DNA from 4 places in the Alicyclobacillus sp. SO9 genome. Region 3 is predicted to be linked to each of the others. Evidence: riboswitches for the same ligand, from Rfam matches in the RefSeq annotation. Region 3 holds a riboswitch; each other region holds the start of a gene.

Region 1 (3,211 bases), 1.6 Mb from region 3:
TTTGAGCGTTTGTGAAATATGCTCACCCGGAACGACACTGATTGTTAGGCTTTGTTCCGCCACAAGCACAATGCGTTGGCCCCATGGAAAGGTGATGTTCCCAACGCGTTGGCCCTTGCGGACAAGGGTTTTGCTGATTAAGTTTGCCTTAGCTATGTGAAGGAGTTTAGGAGTGACTTTGAAAACCTTCGCCAGTGGCGGTGAAGACCTTTGACCAAGAATGACACTAATTAAAAGTATAGACTTGTGGTTTTGACTCAAACGTTGTGCAGCCGCAAGGTTTCCTCCTGCTTGAGATGTATTTCCTGTTTTAATTCCAACAATTCCGTCCGTCCCCAACAACATATTGTAATTGTATACAGTCCCTGCCACGGGCACACTAGCACTCTTCTGGGACACTATCTCTCTCAAGACCGGAAATGTCATGAACTTTGCGGCCATAAGCCATTGGTCTTGTGCATCACTTATCGTCTTTGGATCCACACCACTCGTATCTGCATAGTGCGTGTGAATCATGCCCCAACTCTCCGCCGTTGAATTCATTTTGGCAACAAACTTGGGCACGCTGCCGCTCACCCACTGTGCTAGTTTCGTTGCAATATTGTCTCCGGACGGTATCAAAAGGGCTTCTAATGCCTGTCGTTCTGTCATTGTTTCCCCATTTTTAATTTGAACAACCGAATCTCCATTCGCGATATCACTGTGTAGAATTTGCACATCCCTCTGATTGAAGTGAATTGACGGACCCGATTGGTTCTTCCCTAAAGGATGAGCTTCGATAACAAGGACTGCCGTCATCATTTTTGTTAGACTTGCAATGGGCGCAGATGCCTGATTGCTGGATTTCATGAATACGCCTCCGAGACTTGGTACGCCCAGCGCATATTCTCCCTCTACAAGGACAGGTTTTGGTTTCTTTTGTTTCCAATCAATCTTCTCTGAATGTACATTTTGCTCTAGAGTGCCAGCGCGAACAGGCAAACTCACTTTAAACGTTGCCAGCAAAATAACAGCCAGCAGTAGCAAAACTAACCATCTTCTCATGTGCCTTATCATTACTCCTGTCTGTTCTTTTCATACCTTGGCTAAGCATATGTCATGTCATAGCATCGCGAGAGTCAAAATCGCATGTCTTGAATCATAGTATACCTATTGCAAAAATGGTACACTAAAATTACACAATCAGTTTCAAAGGTAAACCGTTCCGAAAGGACGGGACACAAAACCACGGGGCTACGGCCGTTGGCTAAGCTCGCCGGGTTGCCGTCAAACGGACGTGGTATGAGTGTATCCTATGACGGATGCACTCTTTTTTCAGTGGCATGCGTGAGAAAGGGGTATAATGGACCAACAATCGTGGTGCATCATCTGTAAAGAGCTCAATTTCAGTAGAAGTATGTCTAGAATATTTTCAACTGGGTATAAACGAATAAGGAAGACTGATTATCCGCTCGGAATATGTAAGCGGTGTAGTGAGAAACAAGCCATAAGAAACACTCGGGCAGATTAAAAGGCAGATTCTCACTTCCATGCAGTGATTGTGTTCGTCATCGACTCTCACGCCAAGCACCTTCACTTTGAAAACCGTACTTTTTCGACTGTAGCGAAAGGGTTGGAAAAAGGGGCTGAAAGGTTGGACCGGCTAAGAGACCTCATCGAACAATCCCGACACTGGGCGTCCGCAAATCGCGGACGTACACTGTTTAAACTCGTCGCCGAGTTTTTTCAGCAAACCTTCGGTCTTGACGCAGGACTGTTTGTCTATAAAAAGCAATTTATCCTTGAAGGCAATACCCCGAATCCTCAGATATATCATCCCTGGGGGCTCAAGTACTCGGCAGCAGAGTTGAGCTCTGTACTTGAAGAAAATGCCTGGATCAAGGAGGTAAATTGCCACTTCCGAGAAGGATGGAGACCCACGCATCAGTTACCAGACCCGTGGAGGTCTGTTTGGTCTGACTCACAAATTGAGTTTGTAGGGTCCTGGCCGCTTATTGTGAAAGGACACATCGCAGGCGATATCGTCGTTGGCCAAAAGTCTCCGTCCGCCAAGACAGACGAAAATCTCATGTCACTGTGCTCTACTTACGTGTCGTTCGTTCTTGAAATGCTGTCATTGCGTCGCATCGCCGAGTTTCACAGCCAACATGAACCCTTGACTGGACTGCTGAATCGACGGGGTTTTGAAGAGCGGTTTCACGAACTGGTCGGCACTAAAATGGTGGATAGTTCATTACTCATTGGTATATTAGATGTCAACAACTTTAAAGCCATTAATGACAACCACGGTCATATCAAAGGGGACGCCGTGCTCCAGGAAGTCGCATCCGTTCTAAAGAAACATATTGGCAGCAATGGCATGTGCGCTCGCTTTGGCGGCGACGAGTTTGTATTTGCTCTACACTCACTCCATGATGATGACAGTGCCGATTGTGTTGCTCGTGAAGTAACTGCCCTGTTTTCTCATAGAGACTACAGTGTCAGTGTTGGTTGTGCAGTATGGAACAAAGATGGAACCGACTGGTCATCATGTTTTAGAATTGCTGACAAGCGACTTTACAAAGGAAAAGCCCTCGACACGACCTAGCAACAACCTAATGACATAACCTTGTTAACACAACGACGGATAAGTCAATAGGGACTCACAAAGGGCTGATAGAGAGGGCTGGTAATGAAGCTTCCACTAAAGGAGAACAGCCAATTACAACGCTATATCGTTTCTTTTTACCGCTGGCTGATGATTATGGTTGTTGGAGGGCTTATTACGATAGTAACAACACATCTGACGGTGCAGAGTCATCACAGCCAAAAACCATATCAGATGTTAACTGTCAAACCGTCGGGCTACTCATGGGCGCAGGTGCGTAAAAGAACTGCCGATGCAGTCGTGAAAATCAAGACGTATACCAACGGGATGGGAGTTCCCGGTACAGATTCTAATGGGACTGGCTGGGTTACAAAAGGCGGCTATATCATAACTTGCTATCACGTGCTGAGCGATAAGCATTATACTATTACTATCTATCCATATCTAAATGGACACAATCTATCTGACAAAGTATGGTACCGAGCGAAAGTGGTTAAGGCAAATGAACGGACAGATCTCGCACTTTTAAAAGTGATTGGCCAGCCTTCAACCCCATTTGCAACCCTATCCACAGCCTCCGGAGTAAATGCTCCAGGAAGTCATCGTTTAGTTCTGGGATTCCCC
Region 2 (3,211 bases), 940 kb from region 3:
GATGTCCGGAACATCTTTCATGAGTGTTTGTAACAAACCGGATTGACTGACTGCGTTATCAACCGGGTATACGTGAAACGTAACAAACTGAATATACGGAGCGTCTGTTCTTAAAACTGTCTCATTCCACTTTAAGTCTGTACTGGACATCCTTCCGTTCAAGCCTGGAGTTAGATTCACACCCACCTTCATGCTTGGGTCTATCTGATGAATAGCAATCGCCATTTGCTTTGCAACATCGGCGTATTCAGCAGGAGACTTGTTAGCACGCAGGTTAATTGTTCCGCCAGCGTAATTTTCACTTCCAACTACCATCGCCCTGACCGGAATGTGGTGAGACACAATATACTGTGTCAATTCCCTAACGTCAGAGACCGATTGGCCTCCGTTCCACTGGGAGTTCATTCCGTAGTTAATGTTGAAGATCCCTTGGTTCCCCGTCGCCTTCAGCTCTGATGACCAGCGCAACATCGAAAATGGACTCGTGAAACTGTTCCATGTTCGATAATTGTCCGATCCGTTTCGTGAACGATTGAGTTTCCATGACCAAGCATCGTTATTAGGATATCTCTGCAACCCTGTACCGAGCTTTCTAATTGCTGGAATGGTTGACGATGCATTCATTCCGTTGTCCCACTCAGCCACATTCAAGCCAAAATTATCAGGAGAAACCTGCACTCCTGATGATAGCCTTGCCGTGTAAGGCAGCGGTGTGGAAGGATTGGAACTTGACGCTTGACCGGAAGTTGACTGACCGGAAGCCGATGAGCTTGAAGTCGTCGAATTGGATGTCGAACCTTGCTGTTGGGATTGTTGAAGTTGACTTTGCGTCGAATGACCGCCTTGCACTCCGTTAGAACTCTGCGATTGTGTATTTGCCATATCTGTCTTCGTCAAGGATGTGAGTGAAATCGTTTGTGATGTGCCTTCGAGGTTCAAATCGGATACCAAAGCAGATGACTGGCCCTTAGTCGTTCCATGTGCCTTCGACTGAAATCCCGTCTGCACATTGTCAATGTGGTTGCTATTGTCCGGGCCTCTTTGTTTGAGTATTCTGTGACCGCTGTACGATGAAGACTGAAAAACCAACCCTTTGATCGTAGCATTTTCCGCAACGCCTACTGAAATGATTGCGATAGGAAGCACTACCGCCAGAAGCGAGCCATAACGCAATGCGAAGACCTCCCCCAAAAAAAAGCAAGTGCGATATCCCCCGCGTGAGGAACACTGCACTTGCTTGCCTCCGCATGGGCAACTGGCTGGCATACATCTCTCGATGCGTAGCCCCTGTAGTTTTGCGTCCCCAGCTTTCACCGGGTTTGCCTTTTTCCAAACATCGTTATGATTTTGGTCACACAAGCTTCAAAAATATTTTTCTAGCTATGGTCTAGTATAGTAGAAACATTACTAGATTGTCAAATCTTGTCGTACCAATTAAGGAGCAGAAGACCCGATTGAAAAAAGTTTGTAGCCAAGGTTTCCAGAGAACTGTTTCGTCTCTTTGGCCCAAGCAACTTTACCCTGCCACAGTCCTGGATACGTTCTATTGATGGCATCCAATGCCCCCACGCCACCCGGGTTTGGAACTAGAAAATCACTAACGCGTCCCCTTGGATTCAGGAGAAGACTTTGAAAATTCAAATCACTTGTAATTACTACCTGTTTGGGGTCCTTGATGAATGGTACGACGCTAAAGGAGTCAAAAGTATCCAGCAACACGACTAGATGCGGGTGTTCATTAATGTAGTTCGCTACGATCTTCCCTTGCGTCATCCCATTATTCTGAGCCGCCTGGGATGCCGGAAGTCCTTCCACGACATGAGCAAAATTCTTTGTGACACCTTTCCCCATGATGGGAGTTTGTATCTCGTGAAACGTAACGTAGTTGCCGCCTAGCAGTACGGCTGCTGAAACGAGCAGCAAAAAATGTCGCACCAGCCAAGGTCCCTTTGCAATCACAACCATGAGCAATGCCACGAGAAGGATGCCAAAAGGAATATACGTGATAAAAAAGCGAGACCAAATTGCGGACGCATGCTTATAAATCATCACAACCTGAAAGAGTGGAATGGTCAGAAGTGCTGCCACAAACAAGAGTGCTTGACCGCGACGTTTCTTGCTGAAAGCAAAAACCAGTAAAGCACCCGCGAGTCCAACAATAGCAGGCGGAAACAAAAAGGAGAAGTGAGCTACGGTCTGCAGCGAGTAGAACAAGTGGTGGGCGTCCCTCAAAATGAGTTTATCATTGTAGCTTCCCGTACCTATTTGGGAAGCATTAGAATATGCAGAGTTCATGAAATACAGTGGATTCCCCATAATCGTCCAGTTTAAAAACACCCAGACCAATCCAGCGAAAATCAAGGGCAATCCCGCAACAATCAAATCCGCCTGGATGCGCGATGCGGAATACCCTTTTAAATACAAAGCCAGCAAAAGAGCGAGGCCGACCAGGGCGCCAAAGGGAACGGCCTCATATCTCGCACCAAAACACGCTGCCAACCACAGCCCGGCCGAAATCAGATGGCTGTGACGCCCATCATCCAAGTAGCGCACCGCACCGTGGAGTGCGCCCAGCATTGTAGCTATCATCATGGCTTCCGACATGCCGTTGGAGGAGTACAACCATATTAAAGGATTGAGAGCGTAAATCAGCGAATAGACAATCCTCCAGAACCGTGGAATCCCCACATAAAACAAAATGCGATTCAAAAAGTACATGCCAAACGCACTCGACACCGAACTCATCAGATTCGCAGCAAAACCATCAGTAATCAGTGCAGGGAACCAGTGATGAAACAGAACTATCGGTAATTCCACGATGCTCGGAAGAGGATTCCACACAAATCCCATGGCCGCGAGATGAAACTTAGGTGAAAAAATTGTGTAATACGCATTGAGTACTCTAGTCAGGGCATCTGAGTTGATAACATGAAGCACAAAAGCTAGATAAACGCCACCAGACAAAGCCATCAAGAACGCCAGGAAAGACAAAATGAAGGGCTCAAGCATTTCCAAACTTCTGGTTTGCCTCTCCTGCATTAAAGGCATCGAGTGTCTTTCATGATTCGGTCCTAATGAAGTTGTTTGAGATAAACTCGTCATGTATATTCGCTCCATCTGCAACCTGTATACATCCTGCAACTGGTATACATTGTTAGGAATTACTTCCGACAGTTAGTATTTGAGTGATAGATTTGTCATCTTTCTTCGC
Region 3 (3,211 bases):
TTGAATCTCAGTGCTGTTCCCAGGTTCTTGCTTGCCAAATTGATTGCATGGAAACCCAAGAATCTCAAAACCTTGTTGACGATAAGACTGATAGATCGCCTGCAGCCCTTCGTATTGCGGGGTGAACCCACATTTGCTGGCTGTGTTTACAATCAGTAAGACTTTTCCACTATAGTCGGCTAGGGACTGCTCACTTCCGTCAATCCGGTTGGCGGCGAAATCATACACGGTCATGGTAGGAGCTCCTCCTCATTAATATGGATTCAAAAAAAGCTCGATATAATATCGAGCATAAACAATTGCATGTATACTATTTTACTCCTTTAACAATTTATTAACATTCTTAAAATTAATAAACTGCTTCTTTTTTTCATCCCATAACCGATATCCCAAAGCTCTAAAACTCAATCTTATCCCGACACGTGGAACCTGTTGAAACGCTGTGTCACTTCGATACAAATCCTGAAGATTATAATTAGGTATCCGTGAACTCAAGTGGTGGATATGGTGGTAACCTATGTTTCCAGTTATCCAGTTCAATACTTTAGGCAAATCGTAAAAGGAACTTCCGTGCATCGCTGCTTGAAAAAAGCTCCAATTGTCTTCTTGTTCAAAGTACGTTGTTTCAAACTGATGCTGAACATAAAACAACCAAATTCCTAGCATACCTGAGAGATACAAAACAGGCCCTTCCACAATTAAAAACCGATTCCATCCTAATACGGAGCCAAGGATGGCAATGATGAGTAGCAGTACCGCATTTGTAGCATAGGTATTTACTCTCTCTTTTACCCCTGCATTCCTTTTGTTAAATCGATAGTTAACTAACAGCATGTAGAAGGGGCCCAAACCAAAGAGAATCAGGGGATTTCTATAGAGCCGGTAAGCCAACCGACGCCGCGGAGAAGCCGCAGCGTATTCATCCACTGTGAGTGTCCAAATATCCCCGACTCCCTTTCTCGTCAAGTTCCCGCTGGTGGCATGATGAATTGAATGCTCACGTTTCCAACGGTAAAATGGAAACATCACAACAAGTCCCGTTAAGATTCCTACAACCGCATTGGCTCTTCTTGTCTTAAAAAAGGCTCCATGGCAGCAGTCATGAAAAATAATGAACGTCCTCACAGCAAATCCCGCAGTTGGAATCGTAAGCAATAATGCGAGAACGGTGGAGACAGCTAGGCTCTCAAAGGCAAGGTACCATAACAGAAAAAAGGGAATAATTGTCGTTGCAAGTTGCCACAAGCTCTTTCCACGATGACACTGCTCGAAAGGAGCAATCTGCCGTTTCCAATTATTTAGGTTCCCTTGAATGCTCATCATCTACCTTTCACTTGAATTACTGCGTTAACTTATGCACTGCATCTCTTCGTTGTCCGTAAAAAGCCGACAAACAGGCGTATCCCATCGGTCACTTATGACTCTGGTATCGTCACAAACATAATCGGGAAAGAGAGTTAGACTGTGCTATTTATAGTACTATAAGCGTGAGTTCATCACGACTAAGGAACGAATGTCTTTTAGGAATTTTCTTCACGGATATTTATCCGTTGGCTTGTGTAAGGGGAGCAACCCGGCTGTCCTGGGCAGTGATACCTGTAGACCCGTGGCTTTGCGTCCATACCTTTCGGTGTGTTTGCTCGTTCTATCTGTTCCTCTTAATGTGTTCATCTTACTAGAAAATTTAACAAAATACTACGACAGGTATTTTCCATGCAACTCTGTTGGACACACTTGGCTTCAGACCTATATAAGTCCCAGTTTCTCAAGTGCGTGAGCTATACCGCCCTCATTTACATCCAATGTTACAAAACTGGCCCTGTGCTTCAATTCATCGACCGCATTTCCCATGGCTACGCCGATACCCACTGCTGACATCATTTCAATGTCATTGATGCCGTCGCCAAATGCAGCAGCTTCCGACCTGTCCTGATGGAGAACGGCCAGCAGCTTTTCTATCCCTGAGGCCTTTGAAATTCCCCTGTTCACGGCGTTGAAAGCATCTTCTCTAGACCCCCACGGATAAAAATCAAGTCGGTTTCCCTCTGTATACAGACGAATTCCCTCTGAAGAACACATCACTTCGAGCTGCAGAACGTCCCCTTCGCAACCGCCGGCACACTCCTTGCTCATATCCCATTTGCGCATGTAATTTTCCAATATGTCCGTTCTGTCACGACTGGCAATTTCGAAACCATCTGATGTACAAGTCACCAATGAATCACTCTGTTGCAGCACTAACTTACGTATCGCATCCACAGTTGACGACTGAATCACACTTCGATAAATCGTCTCGTTCTCGTATACCACTAAGCTGCCGTTAAGGGCTACATACGAAGCAATTCCAAGTTCCTGCATCAATCCGTAAATGTTAAAAGCAGGACGGGCGGATGCAATGACAGGAGTAACGCCATTCTCTCTTAACTGCAAAACGGCTCTCTTCGTGCTTTGCAACAGGTTCCCTTGCCAGTTTACCAGGGTACCATCGATATCAAAAAACACGGTTTTTATCAAATGCGTCCACCCTTGCAATAGTATTTTCTCCGTTCAAAATTGTACCACGAAACGATATAAGTTCCGTGGTACTGTGACTGTACTGAGTGTTTCCGGCTGCGTAAACGAGATTAACTATGCGCCTGTGCAAGGTCAGCAAACTGTTTATTAACATCCTCATTACACACGCCGCCGTGATAACACAAGGCTGTTTCCACGTTAAATGCTGTGAACTTTGCAATCGATTTCCAGGCCAGAGACATATCTGGTGTAAACTTTTCGTTGGGACCCAACAACTTTCCTTCTTCGGAAACAATAGCATCCCCTGTAATCAAGGTCTTGCTCTCTGGGTGATACAGACTTATGTGTCCAGGCGTATGCCCTGGACTAAAGATAACTTGCAACCCGCCCAGCAGAGAGAGTAGTTCTCCATCCTGAAGTAAGGTATTTACCTTAGCTTGAGGAGGTGTACCACGGGACGGGTCGTGCTTGATTAAAAGTCTTTCTCCCTCAATATAAGGCGCATCGTCCTTATGTGCACACACTTCTACCGTATGGTCCAACGCATTGATAATGTCAGGCAATCCGCCAATGTGGTCGTAATCCTGATGTGTCAAAATGATTTTTCTCAGTCGGTCAAAAGGCACTCCGGCCTGGTCCATCTCCGTCTTGATGTCAGACAACATCCCGGGAAAGCCAGTGTCGACAAGTACTGCCT
Region 4 (3,211 bases), 260 kb from region 3:
ACGGGCAATATCCACATGAATGCAGACATGGAGCCTTTCATTGTTTGGCTTGCGACAGACTGACGCCAAAGCGTCATTTTGAAGACCATTCACGTCTGAAGTTCCGCGAGACCCGTTCTGCTACGCGCCTGACGCTTTTGTCGTGGCCTGTACTGGCGGAGGATTGGAAACGGTTACTGAAGGCGTCGGAACGGATACCTTGGCAGCCGCGTGTTGTGCATTCGACACATGAACAGCAGCTACCTGGATTCCACTCTTGAGTTTGTCAATTTGACTTCTCGCATCAGCCATCTTGGCTTCGATTTGGAGTTTTTTAGCGTGCTCTTTCGTCAGTGCCAAATGTAACTGGACCAAGGCAACTTGTTGTTTCTTCAACTCCGTCTCAAGTAATTGGTACTGTTCCTTTTCAGCACGAATCAGAGCCGCGTCATGGTTCGACTTCCGTGTATTTGCTTCAATGGAGTGCAGCAAAATCCCATATATACCGAGACTTGCAAGTACGCTAAGTGCCGCTTTTTGCCAAGGTTTAATCATCGTGTCCGCCACCACCATCATCGTCAGATTTCCCTGAAGCCCGAGTTACACTCTGGACTTTCGGCGGGCTAACTCGCTGGGCTAACTGACGCGCCTGCGCTGCAGAACGTGCCAAGGCGAGTTGCTGTGCCTGCTTGGCTGCGACCTGCTTGGCCGTCAACTGCTGTTGCAGAGACACTGCCTGTTTTTGCAATTTCTCAAGTGAGACACTAGCGTCTTTATCACTCTGCTGAGCCTGCTTGACCTCACTCGTGAGCTGTTTTATCTGTTTTTGGAGATCGGCTGTTTGTTGCTTCACTGCTGCGTTTAGCGACACATAATCCTGATTTGTCAGAGTCGCAGCACCCGGAGATTTAGGAATTAATCTGTGAAGCGGCTGTGCCTCAGCGTATCCAGTCACTGCAAAGCCAAGAGTGGCTGCGGCTAATAGTGCGCGTTTCCATGCTGGTTTCATATAGACCCTCCTTTCGGATTAGAAATTGTAGAACTGGCTAAATCAGGAGCATGGCTCGGAGTGCCTGTGCTCTCTGGAACCGGCTGCGGCGTTTGATTGGCTCGACGCCTTTGATTGTTGACCCAATGGCGCCAGTAAAAGGTGACAACCACAACCCCTGCAGATATCCAATACATCATCTGTAAGCGCACAGTATCTGTTCCGCCAAAAACCCCATGTGCAAAAACCAGTCCCCATACAAGCCAAGACATTCTGTGCAATGGTAACCACATTTTTGTGACTCTCCTCAATCCCAGACTTATCATGATGATAAGGAGACCGTAGACTGCAACCGCCCCTGCTACCATGGCCAAAGGATAATAGCGGGCGTGAATCGGAAACCATACCTGCTGCAATGTAACACCTGACTTCGGGTCAGACAGAGTGAAGAATAAGTGCAAACCAATGAGGATGAACAAAGCTGCCATCAACGACTGGTGCCATGACAAAAGGTGCACAGTCCAGCGCCACGTGTCTTTGTTTCTTGGATGGCTCAAGAGCAACCCAAGCACAACGATTAAGGTAAGAACCACGAAAGCCGCCACGGCAGCAGCGCGGCTTATCAGCCAGAAGGTCTCCCCGTGAACCCATTTGTCACTTTGAAGGCTGTAAAGACTTATCATAGAAATCAGAGGAATGGCAATTGCAATAACAATAATATTAGTAGCCAGCGGCGAGGCCTCAGTATCCTTCTTTGACTTGCGTTTTGGTTTGTTTGGTGGACGTGCCATATCGACCCTCCTTTTCAGTGGATTTTTACAAAATTTACTTCATAAACAAATCATGGAAAACACTGCAAATACAAAATAAAATCCGGCCTGAGGCCAGATTTATCACAATAGTGCAACCTGGCAACCCTTGCACAAAGTGCTTTAGGCCCATAGCTTTGCGTCCCTCAGTTTCCTGGGGTTTGCCAACAAATTATGCTTGATGTTGAAAAGCAACCCATGTCTATTTAGGGCCAAAGATGCCCCTTCTGCAACGTCTCCTGTGCATATACGCTCTTATTCTGCAGATGCTGTCGAAATCCTGCCTGCTCTGAGTATTAAGATTCATAAATTCTTGAGCAAGACGACATCGCGAAGCAGTGTGTAAAAGTAACGTGTGAAAGAACTGTGTAATTGTTACTTTTGACGGGAAACTCGCCACTCCTTGACATAGTCCTCAAGAACGCGGTGAAGTTCTCCGCCAATTTCTCGATAAGCCTGGTCCTCCAAATTTGCCAAGGAGACACGGATGGACCACTTTGGCCCATGAAATCCTCCGCCATTTAGCAGCACAATTGACGATTGTTCCGCTAAGCGAAAGAGAATGTCCAGGGGTTCATAATTCTCTTCCAGATGCTGTGCAAAGTCCTTCCCATAGTGATGGCCCGCCCAGTGCTGCAGATCAAACTCTGTGTAGTAGTCTGCATCGTTAGGGATTTTCGGCATGGGCAGTTCCAAACCTTCATAAAGCAGACGCATGCGTCGTTGACAGATATCCATAGTGAGGCGCTTATAAGTGTTTTTCGTGTCAAGAAGTGCAAATGCTGCAAACAAGGTCATTTGAATTTGCTGTGGTGTTGACAATCCGGCTGTGTGGTTCAAGGCAACTTGACGGCTGTCTGCGACGACCCTGTCAATAAATCGAATCGAGGCAGGTTCTTCCGTAATAGATGAATATCGTTGATTTAACATCTGGACTGTCTCTTCCGGGAGCCCTTTCAATAAATCGTCAAACACATTCTCTTTGTGTAAAGCAATCACACCAAGACGCCACCCAGTAACACCAAAGTATTTCGAGAGAGAATACACACACAGCGTATTGTAGGGCAATTCTGCTATCAAGGACCGGTATCCTTCTACAAACGTACTGTATACATCGTCCGAAATAATCATGAGACTGGGATTCGATTCCTTGATAATTGCTTTGAGGGTAGCCACGCTCTGCTTGTTCATAGCCACTGAAGGAGGATTACTGGGATTGACCAGAAACAACGCGTGAATTGACGTGTCCCGCAATTTATTGAGTTCAGACTCTGGATACTGCCATGTATGACGACCCTCTCCATCCGTGCCAAAAGCACGGATCTCTACGACGTCAAAATTGTATCGCCACAGTTTAGGAATCTCAACATAAGGCGGAAATATAGGAACCATGACAGCTACTTTAGCGCCTTTTGCAAGCAGACGATTCTCTTGG

What was found. Region 3 has a riboswitch for cyclic di-GMP ahead of GI364_RS06305 (fatty acid desaturase). Riboswitches for the same ligand answer to the same signal wherever they lie in the genome.
Region 1: it holds a riboswitch for cyclic di-GMP, as region 3 does, so the genes downstream of both, GI364_RS25410 (YgiT-type zinc finger protein) here and GI364_RS06305 (fatty acid desaturase) in region 3, are expected to answer to the same signal.
Region 2: it holds a riboswitch for cyclic di-GMP, as region 3 does, so the genes downstream of both, GI364_RS02070 (hypothetical protein) here and GI364_RS06305 (fatty acid desaturase) in region 3, are expected to answer to the same signal.
Region 4: it holds a riboswitch for cyclic di-GMP, as region 3 does, so the genes downstream of both, GI364_RS05205 (hypothetical protein) here and GI364_RS06305 (fatty acid desaturase) in region 3, are expected to answer to the same signal.

What each region holds. Positions count from the first base shown of each region.
Region 1 covers NZ_CP066339.1:3,065,493-3,068,703, forward strand. Annotated here, with positions in the region: gene GI364_RS14405 (D-alanyl-D-alanine carboxypeptidase family protein) at 1-1,044, opposite strand, end outside; cyclic di-GMP riboswitch class I at 1,184-1,268, shown strand; gene GI364_RS25410 (YgiT-type zinc finger protein) at 1,343-1,510, shown strand; gene GI364_RS14415 (GGDEF domain-containing protein) at 1,634-2,587, shown strand; gene GI364_RS14420 (trypsin-like peptidase domain-containing protein) at 2,672-3,211, shown strand, end outside.
Region 2 covers NZ_CP066339.1:484,716-487,926, reverse strand. Annotated here, with positions in the region: gene GI364_RS02070 (hypothetical protein) at 1-1,173, opposite strand, end outside; cyclic di-GMP riboswitch class I at 1,248-1,334, opposite strand; gene GI364_RS02065 (hypothetical protein) at 1,435-3,102, opposite strand; gene GI364_RS02060 (glycosyltransferase) at 3,155-3,211, opposite strand, start outside.
Region 3 covers NZ_CP066339.1:1,426,425-1,429,635, reverse strand. Annotated here, with positions in the region: gene GI364_RS06310 (glutathione peroxidase) at 1-234, opposite strand, end outside; gene GI364_RS06305 (fatty acid desaturase) at 316-1,320, opposite strand; cyclic di-GMP riboswitch class I at 1,565-1,651, opposite strand; gene GI364_RS06300 (Cof-type HAD-IIB family hydrolase) at 1,747-2,514, opposite strand; gene GI364_RS06295 (MBL fold metallo-hydrolase) at 2,625-3,211, opposite strand, start outside.
Region 4 covers NZ_CP066339.1:1,166,078-1,169,288, reverse strand. Annotated here, with positions in the region: gene GI364_RS05220 (FAD:protein FMN transferase) at 1-63, shown strand, start outside; gene GI364_RS05215 (hypothetical protein) at 121-534, opposite strand; gene GI364_RS05210 (hypothetical protein) at 527-988, opposite strand; gene GI364_RS05205 (hypothetical protein) at 985-1,758, opposite strand; cyclic di-GMP riboswitch class I at 1,867-1,952, opposite strand; gene aspD (aspartate 4-decarboxylase) at 2,152-3,211, opposite strand, start outside.